Magnetococcus marinus MC-1: one gene and its partner. The protein of the gene in region 1 interacts with the protein of each later gene in a pairwise test. Links are inferred from orthologs where the notes say so. Each region holds a gene or a part of one and is shown in the gene's direction. Other genes may lie near its edges.

Region 1 (7,620 bases):
ACGGTTGCAGGTGCCAAAAATCTCGTGCTCGTTGCAAAAAATCAGCAAGTGCGGATACGCCAAGGAATCTCCGTTGATCTGCCATTGCTGGCCTACTACGGAACGGGGCGGTTATGGCGCAACATTCGTGTAACCACCTCAACAAAACAGGGGTGGGGTAGCCGAACCCTTGGCTACACCAACGCCCTAAGCCCGGCCTCTAGCTTTAACAGCTTTGAGCGTTGGTTCCAGGACACGGATCGCGCCCATTATGATTATCAATTAGAACACTCTGATGGCCCCACAAACTATGGTGGAGCCAACGCATTTTTGGCCTCACCAGAACGGGATAACCCATTTGGACAGGCGTTAGACGCTGTACGAGGGGCTGTGGATCTCGCTTTGGAATCGGTTCAATGGGGTACGCTACGGTATAGTGGTACACATAGGCGCATTGTGGTATCACACCCGGCGCACGGCATTTTACCCGTGCATCTGCTTAGTGATGGCATCCGCAATATGATTGGTCTGGTCGCGGATATGGCCTATCGCGCTGTGCGACTCAACCCGCATCTGGGTGTAGAGGCTGCCCAACGCGTGGAAGGCGTTGTGTTGATTGATGAAGTAGACATGCATCTGCACCCCGCTTGGCAGCAGGTTGTGCTTACCGACCTACGCAAGGCATTTCCTAAGGTGCAGTTTGTGGTCACCACCCATAGTCCCCAGGTGCTAACCACGGTAAAACGGGAAAACATCCGGGTTTTGGAGATTGAAAACGGTCGTGGCACGGCCCGCCCCCCGCTCACGCAGACCTTGGGTCGGGATAACCGGGAGACCATTGAGGATGTAATGCAGGTCGATGCCCGACCACCTATTGAACCCACCACACAGCTAAAACACTATTTGGATATGGTTGGGCAAGGCAATGGTGACACGATTGAAGCACTGAATCTGCGGGCAATTTTGGAGCAGATCTATGGTAAGGATTACACCAAGCTGCGTGTGGCAGATTGTGCGATCCATAAATATCGCGCCATGCGAGCCCAGAGCAAATGAGGCACGTCAAACACACAGCGTCTCTCACCAAGCTAGACCGTGCAAAGACTAAAGATCCTTGCCCGACAGATCCAGCAAAAGCTTGGAGAGGCTTTAAACATAAAGACGATGTGGCCAAACAACTTAAACTCCTGCAAGACGGCCTTTGTGCCTACTGTCAAGTGAGTTTGGACACGGAGCTTGGCTACCATATCGATCATATTCAGCCAAAGGGTCCCAACCCTAAGCAAACTTTTGTCTGGCACAATCTGGTACTCTCTTGCATAGCAAGTGGATCCCAAGGTGCGGTGAGCGGAAAGCTCAGTTGTGGTCACGCTAAAGGCAATCAAGCGTTACCTAAGGATATGGACCCCACGCACCCTGACTGTGAATCACTCTTTACGTACACCCTTTCGGGTAAGGTTGAGCCCAATCCAGATCGCCCCCCCGAGCAGGTGGAGGACATTAAAAAAGCGATCGAATTGTTGAACCTCAACAACAAACGGCTGGTTCGCGAGCGGGCCGAGATGTTGCATGAAGGTTATCTATGTTTAAAAGATCTTAACGGGAGTGCCGTTGCCCATTTCCTGGATTTGGAACTGGGAAAAACCAACGGAAAACACAGGGCATTTATCACGGCCCGCAAACTGCACTTTCAAGATTGGCCACACGTTGAGCCCATCGACAACACGCTTGAAGAGAGATGATCACCCATGACCACTGAGAACGCACCAGAAGCTCAGCACGATCACAGCACCTACGATTCAACCAACATCAAAGTGCTTAAAGGGCTGGATGCGGTACGTAAACGTCCAGGCATGTATATCGGTGATACCGATGATGGAACCGGCTTGCACCATATGGTGTTTGAGGTGGTGGATAATGCCATTGACGAAGCGTTGGCGGGCCACTGTGACCGGGTCGAGGTCATCCTGCACACCGATGGCAGTTGCTCGGTGAGCGATAATGGCCGGGGTATCCCCACGGATATGCACAAAGAAGAGGGTCGTAGCGCCGCCGAGGTGATTATGACCGTGCTCCACGCCGGGGGTAAGTTTGACGATAACTCCTACAAAATCTCCGGTGGTCTGCACGGGGTTGGGGTATCGGTGGTCAACGCCCTGTCAGAAACCCTGGAGCTCACCATCAAACGGGGGGGTAAGGTCTGCCACCAAACCTATCATCTGGGGGAGCCCACCGCACCCTTGGCGGTGATTGGTGATACCCCCGACTCTGGTACCACCGTGCGGTTTAAACCCAGCCCATTGATTTTTCACAATGTGCTGGAGTTCTCCTTCGATACCCTCTCTCAGCGTCTGCGGGAGCTCTCCTTCCTCAATGACGGCGTGCGCATTTTTATCCACGATGAGCGCGATGATAAGAGCCACAACTTTTTCTATGAAGGGGGCATTCGCTCCTTTGTTGAATATTTGAACAAAGCCCGCACCCCCTTAATGCCCCCCATCCATTTTCGCGATGAGCGCAACGGCATTACCGCCGAGGTGGCCCTACAGTGGAATGACAGTTACCAAGAGAATGTCTACTGCTTTACCAACAACATTCCCCAGCGGGATGGGGGTACCCACCTAGCCGGTTTTCGCGGGGCCCTGACCCGTACCATCAACAACTATGCATCGGCCAATAATCTTCTGAAAAAAGAGAAAGTCACCATCTCTGGGGATGATTGTCGAGAGGGCTTGACCGCCGTTATTTCCGTCAAGGTACCCGACCCCAAATTCTCTTCTCAAACCAAAGATAAGTTGGTCTCATCGGAGGTGCGCCCCGTTGTTGAGAGCGTGATTGGGGAGTCTCTTGGCACCTTTTTTGAGGAGCACCCCGCCGAGGCCAAGGCCATCATTGCCAAGAGTGTGGAGGCTGCCAATGCCCGCGAAGCGGCCCGCAAGGCCCGTGAACTGACCCGTCGCAAAAGCGCCCTGGAGATCTCATCCCTACCGGGCAAATTGGCCGATTGTCAGGAGCGGGATCCAGCCAAGTGTGAACTCTACTTGGTGGAGGGCGACTCCGCTGGCGGCTCCGCCAAGCAGGCGCGGGATCGTAAGCATCAAGCGGTCTTACCCCTGAAGGGTAAAATTCTTAATGTGGAGAAGGCACGTTTTGATAAAATGATCTCTTCTCAAGAGGTTGGCACGCTTATTACCGCCCTTGGCACCGGGATAGGACGGGAAGAGTATAATATTGAAAAGCTGCGTTACCACCACATTATCATCATGACCGACGCGGATGTGGATGGTGCGCACATTCGCACCCTGCTCTTGACCTTTTTCTATCGGCAGATGCCGGAGATTGTGAAGCGGGGCCACCTTTATATTGCTCAGCCCCCCCTCTATCGGGTCTCTAAGGGCAAACAGGAGCAATATTTGAAGGATGATGACGCCCTGAACCAGCTTTTGATGAACTATGGTCTGCATGGGGTGGAGGGGCGCAACGGCAGCAAGGTGCTGGATGAGGCCGCCCTGTCGGTGTTGGTGCGGGATGCCGCCCGTTACCGTAAAATGCTGGATCGTCTGGGTCGTCATCATGATGCCTTGGCGCTGGATATTGCCGCCAGTGCTCTGCATATTGACGAGGCTATCCTTAAAGACAGCGCGGCGGCTGGTGCGTTGATCGCCCCCTTTACCGAAATGTTGCAGGCTCGCGGGGGTGAGGAGGAGCGGTTGCAGGTCTCACTGCTGCACGATCCAGAGACCAGCAGTTGGGTCATTTTGGTGGAGCGTGCGGTGCATGGCATGTTGCAGTTTACGCGCCTTAATTTGGCCATGGTGCACTCTGCCGAGTACAAGGCGATGTTGGCCATTGCCAAACGCTACCAGGAAGAGATGGGGGATGAGGGCCAATTGGTTAAAAATGAGAAATCCAGCCCTGCGGGTCGCGTCGCGGACTTTTTACAGTTGGTGTTGGATGAGGGGCGTCGCGGTCTGACTATCCAGCGTTATAAGGGGCTGGGTGAGATGAACCCGGATCAGCTGTGGGAAACCACCATGGACCCCTCGGTGCGCACCCTGTTGCAGGTACGGGTCGATGACGAGGTCGGTGCCAACGAGGTGTTTACCACTCTGATGGGGGATGTGGTGGAACCACGTCGGGACTTTATTCAGGAAAACGCATTGAATGTGACCAACCTCGACGTTTAGTCGGCTGGATCATAGCGATTTTATCCAGATGGGGGCCGAGTGCCCCCATGTTTTTGAGCAGGAGCCGTAACCTTGGGGTTGTTGCTCAAAAAGCGCCTCGGCAACCGATACGGTACCCCCCTTTTGGGGGAGGTACCCTTCGGGAACCCCCGTCGCGCTGGCGGCAACAGGGTTCATACCGGCTGAGGCACTTGGTGGAGCTATTTTAGGTTTTTCACGAACTGGTTCACATTGTTCCATTTTTCGCGGTTTTTGCTCTTTTCTTCATAGATAAAGCGCACCACCTCCCCCATGATCGGGTGATCCTCCTCCCACATCTCAAACTGAAAGGGGGATTTTTTCAGGGTATTACCCAACTCTCGCAATTCGCCGGTTGCCCAGATTGAAGCCGTGGCGATAAAAAAGATGATGGCAGGAACCAGCGGTGCCAGCATGCGCCTTTTCAGGATCAGACGCTTCTCTGCCTTGCGTTGTAACGTTTGTTCAACCTCAGCCCTTTGCTGGGCCTCCAGCGGATCGGGCTCACTCCATAAATTCTGTGCATCAAAGGCCTTACAACGCATTCTAAATTGCTCTTGCGCCCGTTTTTGACGCTGGGCCTTACTCTCATCCTTAATGACGCGAGTCAGCAACTTAAACCGCTCTGCTGCATAAAGATCCACGCGCGTTTGATGCAGTTTCGCCACCACGGTTTTACTCATAAAAGCCAAGGCTTTTTGTTCCAGATGCTGGTTTAAGACGGCATTTTTAATGCGGTCAAGCTGGGCCATCCGCTTCTCAAAAGCCTGTGCAATTTTTTCCTTCCGCTCTTTTTTTGACATCATGGCAAACGCCCCTACCACAGAGCCGACCACCTGCACACCAACCGTTTCGCATAACCCTATGGAAACTTAAACTATTTTTGTTTGGTGTCGGTTATCCGCGTTTCAATGAACGGTTTTTAGTTCCATACTTCCCTGAAAATCCGTTCAAAAGACTTAGTTAATAAGCAATTTAAAGGTATCATTCAATAACTAGCACGTCAATACTCAATAACCATATTTAGTACTATTAAGATCTATTCTAGTACTATCAGATGAGAAGAAACCACCCATGGGGTAAAAAGGTCTGTATGAATGGTTCTTTATTTAGTTGTTTTATTTAAATTTTTTTAAGCATTTTACCGCAACAAAATGATGAAACCTGAGGGCTATAAATCCATACAGCCGGGCACACACCTAAAAAAAGCTCTGGCATGTTTTGCACGCCAGAGCTTAGCTTGGGGAAGATTTTGGGGGCTGGTATTAATCGGCCACGGGGCGGATAACCCCATTGGCTTCGGCCAGTTGACTGCGCAGTTGCTCGGCTTCGTGGCGGGTACGTTCGAGGGCCTGTTCGGCGCTCTCCAGGGATTCATACGCAAGGGTGAGGCGGTTTTTTAGCACAGCCAGCCCTTGTAACTGCCCTTTGGTCTGTTGGCTGACCAATTTTTGCACGTCATAATAGGCTTTACGCTCTTTTTCGGTGGAGACCTCGGGGTACTCCAGGGACATGAGCTGCGCCTTTCGATACTGCTCTTTGGCCTCCCGCATGGGCTTTTCCATATCCTTGAGGGTCAGATCAGCGGCACGTAGCTCCTCTTCCAGCAGGGTAAAGGCGGCCCGTTTGGTGGTGACCTCTTTGAGCAGTTCGGTATAGCGCATCTCTAGGTGGTTGATGCGTGCATGCAGCGCCTCAACATCGGTGGCGAAGGTCATGGCGTCATGGTTGGTCTGCAACAGCGCGGATTTGGCATCTTTGACCGCCTGACGGGCCATTTTGACCATAGCTGGCGCATGTTCGGAGGGTTGGGCGGCCTGTAGAGGCGCAGCCAACAGCAGCAATAGGGCTGCAAAAGCAAGGTGACGCATGGGTCTATACTCCCTGGAAGGGTCGGTCTAAGCGGCATAATTGGCCCACATGCTGTGTGATACAGCCACCTAAGGGTGTTTTGGGGGTCTCTGAGTGGCGTATGTTGAAAAAAACATGCCAGAGGCGCGTTAACATCCCTGTGGCTGCTGCTTTCTTCGGGTTATGATGGGTGGATGGATCCACGCTTGTGTAAAGGACCACTGGCATCATGACCGCTGATACCGTCCAAAATCTGGTTGTTGAGGCCCTCCGCCTAGCCCTGCTGATTTCGGCACCCATGCTGCTGACGGCATTGGTTGTGGGTATCACCATCTCATTGCTGCAAGCGGTGACGCAGATTCAAGAGATGACCTTGACCTTTATTCCCAAAATTCTTGCCACCTTTCTCGCGCTGATGCTCACCCTGCCCTGGATGATCCAAAAGCTGACGGACTACTTCCGCCACCTTTTCGACACCATTCCCACTTTAATCAGCTAAGGGGGCAGGCGTGGATCCTGCCGCCATGATGGATTTTTTTGGCTTCACCATTGGCGAGGTGGAGCGCATGGTGCTGATCATGTCCCGTCTTTCGGGGCTCTTTTTGGCCGCCCCCTTTTTCTCCCGCAATGTTGGGCCCAAACGTATTCGGGTGATACTGTTATTATGGATCACCATCGTGATCTACCCCATCGTTCCACCCTGGCCGGGGGAGGGCAATGGCGAGGTGATACGCATGGTCTTTACGGGCGTGGTGGAGTTTAGCATGGGCATCATGATCGGGATGATCGCCCATTGGGTACTGGTGTCGGTACAGATTGCGGGTACCATGATCGGCTTTGAGATGGGTCTCTCCATGGCAATGGTGATGGACCCTACCTCGGGCGTGCAGGAAGGCGTTTTAGCTAACCTTTTATATCTTTTTGGGTTAATGCTTTTTTTACTGCTCAATGGCCACCATTGGCTATTAGAAGGGCTGGCCCGCTCGTTTGTGAGCATGCCATTGGGCAGCCCTTTGCCCCATGGTGAACCCATGATTACCATTGTATTACAGGGTATTGTACACATGTTTGAGCTGGCGCTGCTGCTGGCAGCCCCGGTGGTTGCGGCCGCCAAGCTGCTCTATTTGGGCATGGGTTTGATCAACCGTGCTTCACCGCAGATCCAGGTCTTTTTTCTGGCCATGCCGGTGGCACAGTTGATGGGATTTTTAATTATGGGACTCACTCTTTCCATTTTCGGGCAGCGTTTAACCCGCGAGATGGAGCTGTTTATCAACCTTGCCTTCCGGGTGGTTGGGCTTACGCCCTAGTATCCGGCCTGAGATCGGGAGCATCCAGATATGGCAGATGAAGACAAGGACTCAAAAACCGAAGAACCCACATCCAAACGGCTCTCTGACTCACGCAATAAGGGTCAGGTGGTTAGTTCCAAGGAGGTACCCACGGCGCTGCTGATGTTGGCGGCGTTGGCGGTTTTTTTGGTGCAGGGTAATGAGCTGTGGCAGGCTTTACAGCGCAAAATGCATTTTTTTCTGTCTGGGCAGATCTCCGACGATATTACCCCGACAGGGGTGTCGCTTATTTT
Region 2 (3,793 bases), 1.3 Mb from region 1 along the record:
TCTGCGTAACCGCCTCGGCTGGCTCGGGGGCAGTGAAGAAGAGTCCAGTGACCCCCGTAAAGAGTTCGCTATCATCCTGAAAACCCGTAGCCATGTGCGCCAAATCGACGAAGAACTGGCCCATACTACTGTGTTCTGGAACGATTCCGTCGCCCTGATCGTGGATCAGTTGGGCGGCGTGTTAGAGGTCTCTGGTCAACAATTGCGCCCCTCCCCAGCCAATATGGCGGGGATCTCCGCCCAATTTATCAGCGCGGTGGTGCAACAACAAAAAGATCTGCTGGTCATCCTGGATGTGCCCCACATTCTCGGCTTTGATCCCCAGGAAGAGATTAAAAAATTGGCCGAGGTCTAAACAGGGTCCGCTCACCAGAGAGACGGGGCGCCTGTTTGGCCCAACGACCCCCCGTAAGGTGCCCGGCGCTTGCTTGATGGCGTTAAACGAACTGCGGGAACGTAAAAGCGCTTTTGGGCCCAACCCTAAAGAGGGGGTCGTGCTTGCCCGTGACCTCTTCAGGCGTCTCTATGGTTGCATGGGGGAGGCTCTGTTGGTTAAGCGACCCCTTCTGCGTTACAAGGGATAAGCCCTGCGCGACTAAAGGGGGTGTTGGCCCCATTTATCGCTCCGCCATGGGGCGCTGCCAAAAGCCATGGCGGGTGAAAAGACCTGCTTTGGGCCTCTCCTGCCCGATTTTTCCCTGTTAAGCTTCGTCAAAAGCGCACTAAGCCAGCTTGTCAGCCCTGGGTTGATGGGCTGGTTTGGTGTATAATGCCGGTTTCAAAAACTGGCCCATTTGGATTCTGTGCCCTCTCCTGCATAGAGTACGCCGCAGGGTGAACAAAGGATGACCATGAGCGATACCACCCCCACCGCAGAACGGCTCCCAATCAATATTGAAGATGAAATGCAACGTTCCTACCTGGATTACGCCATGAGCGTAATCGTAGGACGCGCCCTGCCCGATGTGCGAGACGGCTTAAAGCCGGTCCATCGTCGGGTGCTCTTTGCCATGCGAGAGCTGGGTAACGAATGGAACCGCTCCTATAAAAAATCGGCCCGCGTGGTCGGTGACGTGATCGGTAAATATCACCCCCATGGTGACTCTGCCGTGTATGACACCATCGTACGCATGGCACAGGATTTCTCCATGCGCCACCTGCTGGTGGATGGTCAGGGCAACTTTGGCTCGGTGGATGGCGACTCCGCCGCCGCCATGCGTTATACCGAAGTGCGCATGACCCGGCTGGCTTCCGAGTTGCTGGCGGATATTGATAAAGAGACAGTCGCCTTTGGCCCCAACTACGATGGCTCACTTAAAGAGCCCGAAGTGCTGCCCGCCAAATATCCCAACCTGCTGGTCAATGGCTCATCGGGCATCGCGGTGGGCATGGCCACCAACATCCCCCCCCATAACCTGGGGGAGGTCATCGACGCGACCTGCGCCCTGATTGATGATCCCGAGTTAGACCCCCGCGCCTTAATGCAGTATATCCCCGGTCCAGACTTTCCTACCGGGGGCTCGATCCATGGCCAAGCGGGCATCGTGTCGGGCTATGAGACGGGGCGGGGCTCGGTGATCATCCGCGCTAAAACGGTCATTGAAACCCGTAAAGATGGCAAAGAGACCATCTTGGTGCATGAGTTGCCCTATCAGGTCAACAAGGCCAAGCTGGTGGAGCGCATCGCCGAACTGGTGCGCGAAAAAAAGGTGACGGGTATCTCCGACCTGCGGGATGAGTCCGACCGCGAAGGGATGCGGGTGGTGATCGAGATCAAACGGGATCACCAAGCGGATGTGGTGCTCAACCAACTCTTTAAACATACCGCCATGCAGAGCAGTTTTGGCATCAACGCCCTGGCGTTGGTGGATGGACGGCCTGTGACGTTGAGTTTAAAAGCCTTTTTGGTGGCCTTTCTCAAACACCGTCGCGAGGTGGTAACCCGACGCACCATATTTGAACTCAACAAGGCCCAAGCCCGTGCCCATATTTTGGAGGGTCTGGCGGTCGCTTTGGCCAATATTGACCGCATTATTGCCTTGATCCGCGCGGCAAAAACATCGGCAGAGGCCAAAGAGGGCTTGATGGCCGAACGGTGGGAGCGCGGCCCGGTGGAGGCGATGCTGGCCCGTGCCTTGGGTGAAAATGATGTGCGCTCCGCGCAGTTTGTGGAGGGGGGGTATACCCTTTCGGCGGATCAGGCCCAGGCGATTTTGGATATGCGTCTGCACCGCTTGACTGGCCTGGAGACAGAGAAGATCCATGAGGAGTTTGAAGAGATCTTAAAAGAGATCGCCTACCTTAAAGGGATTTTGGCCTCTGACGGTGTGTTGATGGATGTGATCCGCCAGGAGCTGTTGGAAATTAAAGAGCGCTATGCCAACCCACGCCGCACCCTGATTGTTGAGGCGGTAGGGGATTTCTCCATTGCCGACCTGATCCCGGAAGAGGAGATGGTGGTAACGGTCAGTCATGGCGGTTATATCAAGCGGCAGCCCAGCTTGGCTTATCAGGCGCAGCGCCGTGGTGGCAAGGGTAAGAGTGCCACTGGGGTTAAGGATGAGGATTTTGTGGAGCAGATGTTTGTGGCATCGACCCACGATACCATCTTCCTGTTTACCGATACGGGGCGGGTGTTTAAGCTTAAAGTGTATGAAATTCCTTCGGGCAGTCGTCTCTCGCGGGGTAAGGCTATCGTCAACCTGTTGCAGCTCGAAGAGGGCGAAAAGGTGCGTCAGATTGTGCCCATTCCCGTGGCCGAGGCCGAGTGGGGGAGCTGGGATCTGCTGTTTGCCACCCGTCGTGGTTTAATTAAAAAGACGGTGCTCTCCAACTACGCCAACATTCGCACCACCGGCATACGCGCCATTAATCTGTTGGAGATTGATGATCTCATTGGGGTAGCATTGCTGCCGAGCAGTGGGGATGCGGAGTTGCCTGAGGGGGACGAAGGGGTGGATGAAGAGCTGCCCGAGGATGAGAGCAGCGCGGATGCCGCGCCAGGGCGCATCATGCTGTTTGCCCAGGGTGGTAAGGCTGTGCGCTTTGCCGATGAGAAGGTGCGGCGGGTTGGACGTGTCTCCCAGGGGGTGCGTGGTATGCGCCTTAAAGGTGAGGATGGGGTGATTGCCTTAACCGTGATTGATGGTGAGGCGGTGGGGCAACTGCTGACCATTACCGAAAAGGGGTATGGCAAACGTAGTGACCTGAGCCAATATCCCACCAAGGGGCGGGGTACGCAGGGCGTGATCGGCATGGATGTGCGGGATAAGACCGGCAATGTGGTGAGTGCGCTGGTGGTGGATGAGCAAGATGAGGTGATGGTGATTACCGACCAGGGTACGGTACTGCGTACCAAGGTGGACTCCATTCGTGTTGCGGGTCGTGCCACCATGGGGGTGCGGGTGCTCAATGTGGCTGAGGGTGAGCGGGTGGTTTCGGTGGCGCGTCTGGCTGAGGCGGAAGAGGTGGACGCCTTTGATGAAGAGGGCGAACCCATAGCCCCCCTAACCGAGGGCGATGCGTTGGGTGAAGATGGTGTGGCGGACGATGGTGTGGCTGATGCGTCTGCATCCGAGGAAGAGGGAGCTTAACTGTGCTGGATATCAAACGCATTCGTACTGAAACCGATGCTGTTGAGGCAGCATTGCAACGTCGTGGTGGTGCGGTGGACCTAAACGCCTTTCGTGCGTTGGAGGGGCGTAAGCGCACCATTCAAACAGAGGTGGAGCAGTTGCAGTCCCAGCGCAACACGCTGTCTAAGGAGATTGGTCAGCGCAAGGCGGCCAGAGAG

Evidence for each region. Proteins that work in one complex are often made in the same cells at the same time.
Region 2: the proteins of gyrB (region 1) and gyrA interact in binary tests that used the Escherichia coli proteins (3 or more experiments, as listed by UniProt). The link is inferred for Magnetococcus marinus MC-1 from one-to-one orthologs.

The regions. Positions count from the first base shown.
Region 1 is NC_008576.1:4,189-11,808, forward strand. The notes cover bases 1,346-4,446. They hold gyrB (DNA topoisomerase (ATP-hydrolyzing) subunit B), read left to right. Parts: upstream 1,346-1,727; coding sequence 1,728-4,166; downstream 4,167-4,446. Other genes in these bases: MMC1_RS00025 (HNH endonuclease), read left to right, coding at 1,346-1,721; MMC1_RS00035 (hypothetical protein), read right to left, coding at 4,367-4,446. Also shown: MMC1_RS00020 (AAA family ATPase), read left to right, coding at 1-1,035; more of MMC1_RS00025, read left to right, coding at 1,032-1,345; more of MMC1_RS00035, read right to left, coding at 4,447-4,990; MMC1_RS00040 (hypothetical protein), read right to left, coding at 5,450-6,055; flagellar biosynthesis protein FliQ, read left to right, coding at 6,265-6,534; flagellar biosynthetic protein FliR, read left to right, coding at 6,545-7,345; flagellar biosynthesis protein FlhB, read left to right, coding at 7,376-7,620. UniProt on the Escherichia coli protein: DNA gyrase negatively supercoils closed circular double-stranded DNA in an ATP-dependent manner to maintain chromosomes in an underwound state.
Region 2 is NC_008576.1:1,309,428-1,313,220, forward strand. Bases 490-3,793 are described here. They hold gyrA (DNA gyrase subunit A), read left to right. Parts: upstream 490-851; coding sequence 852-3,593; downstream 3,594-3,793. Other genes in these bases: serS (serine--tRNA ligase), read left to right, coding at 3,596-3,793. Also shown: MMC1_RS19650 (chemotaxis protein CheW), read left to right, coding at 1-355. UniProt on the Escherichia coli protein: A type II topoisomerase that negatively supercoils closed circular double-stranded (ds) DNA in an ATP-dependent manner to maintain chromosomes in an underwound state.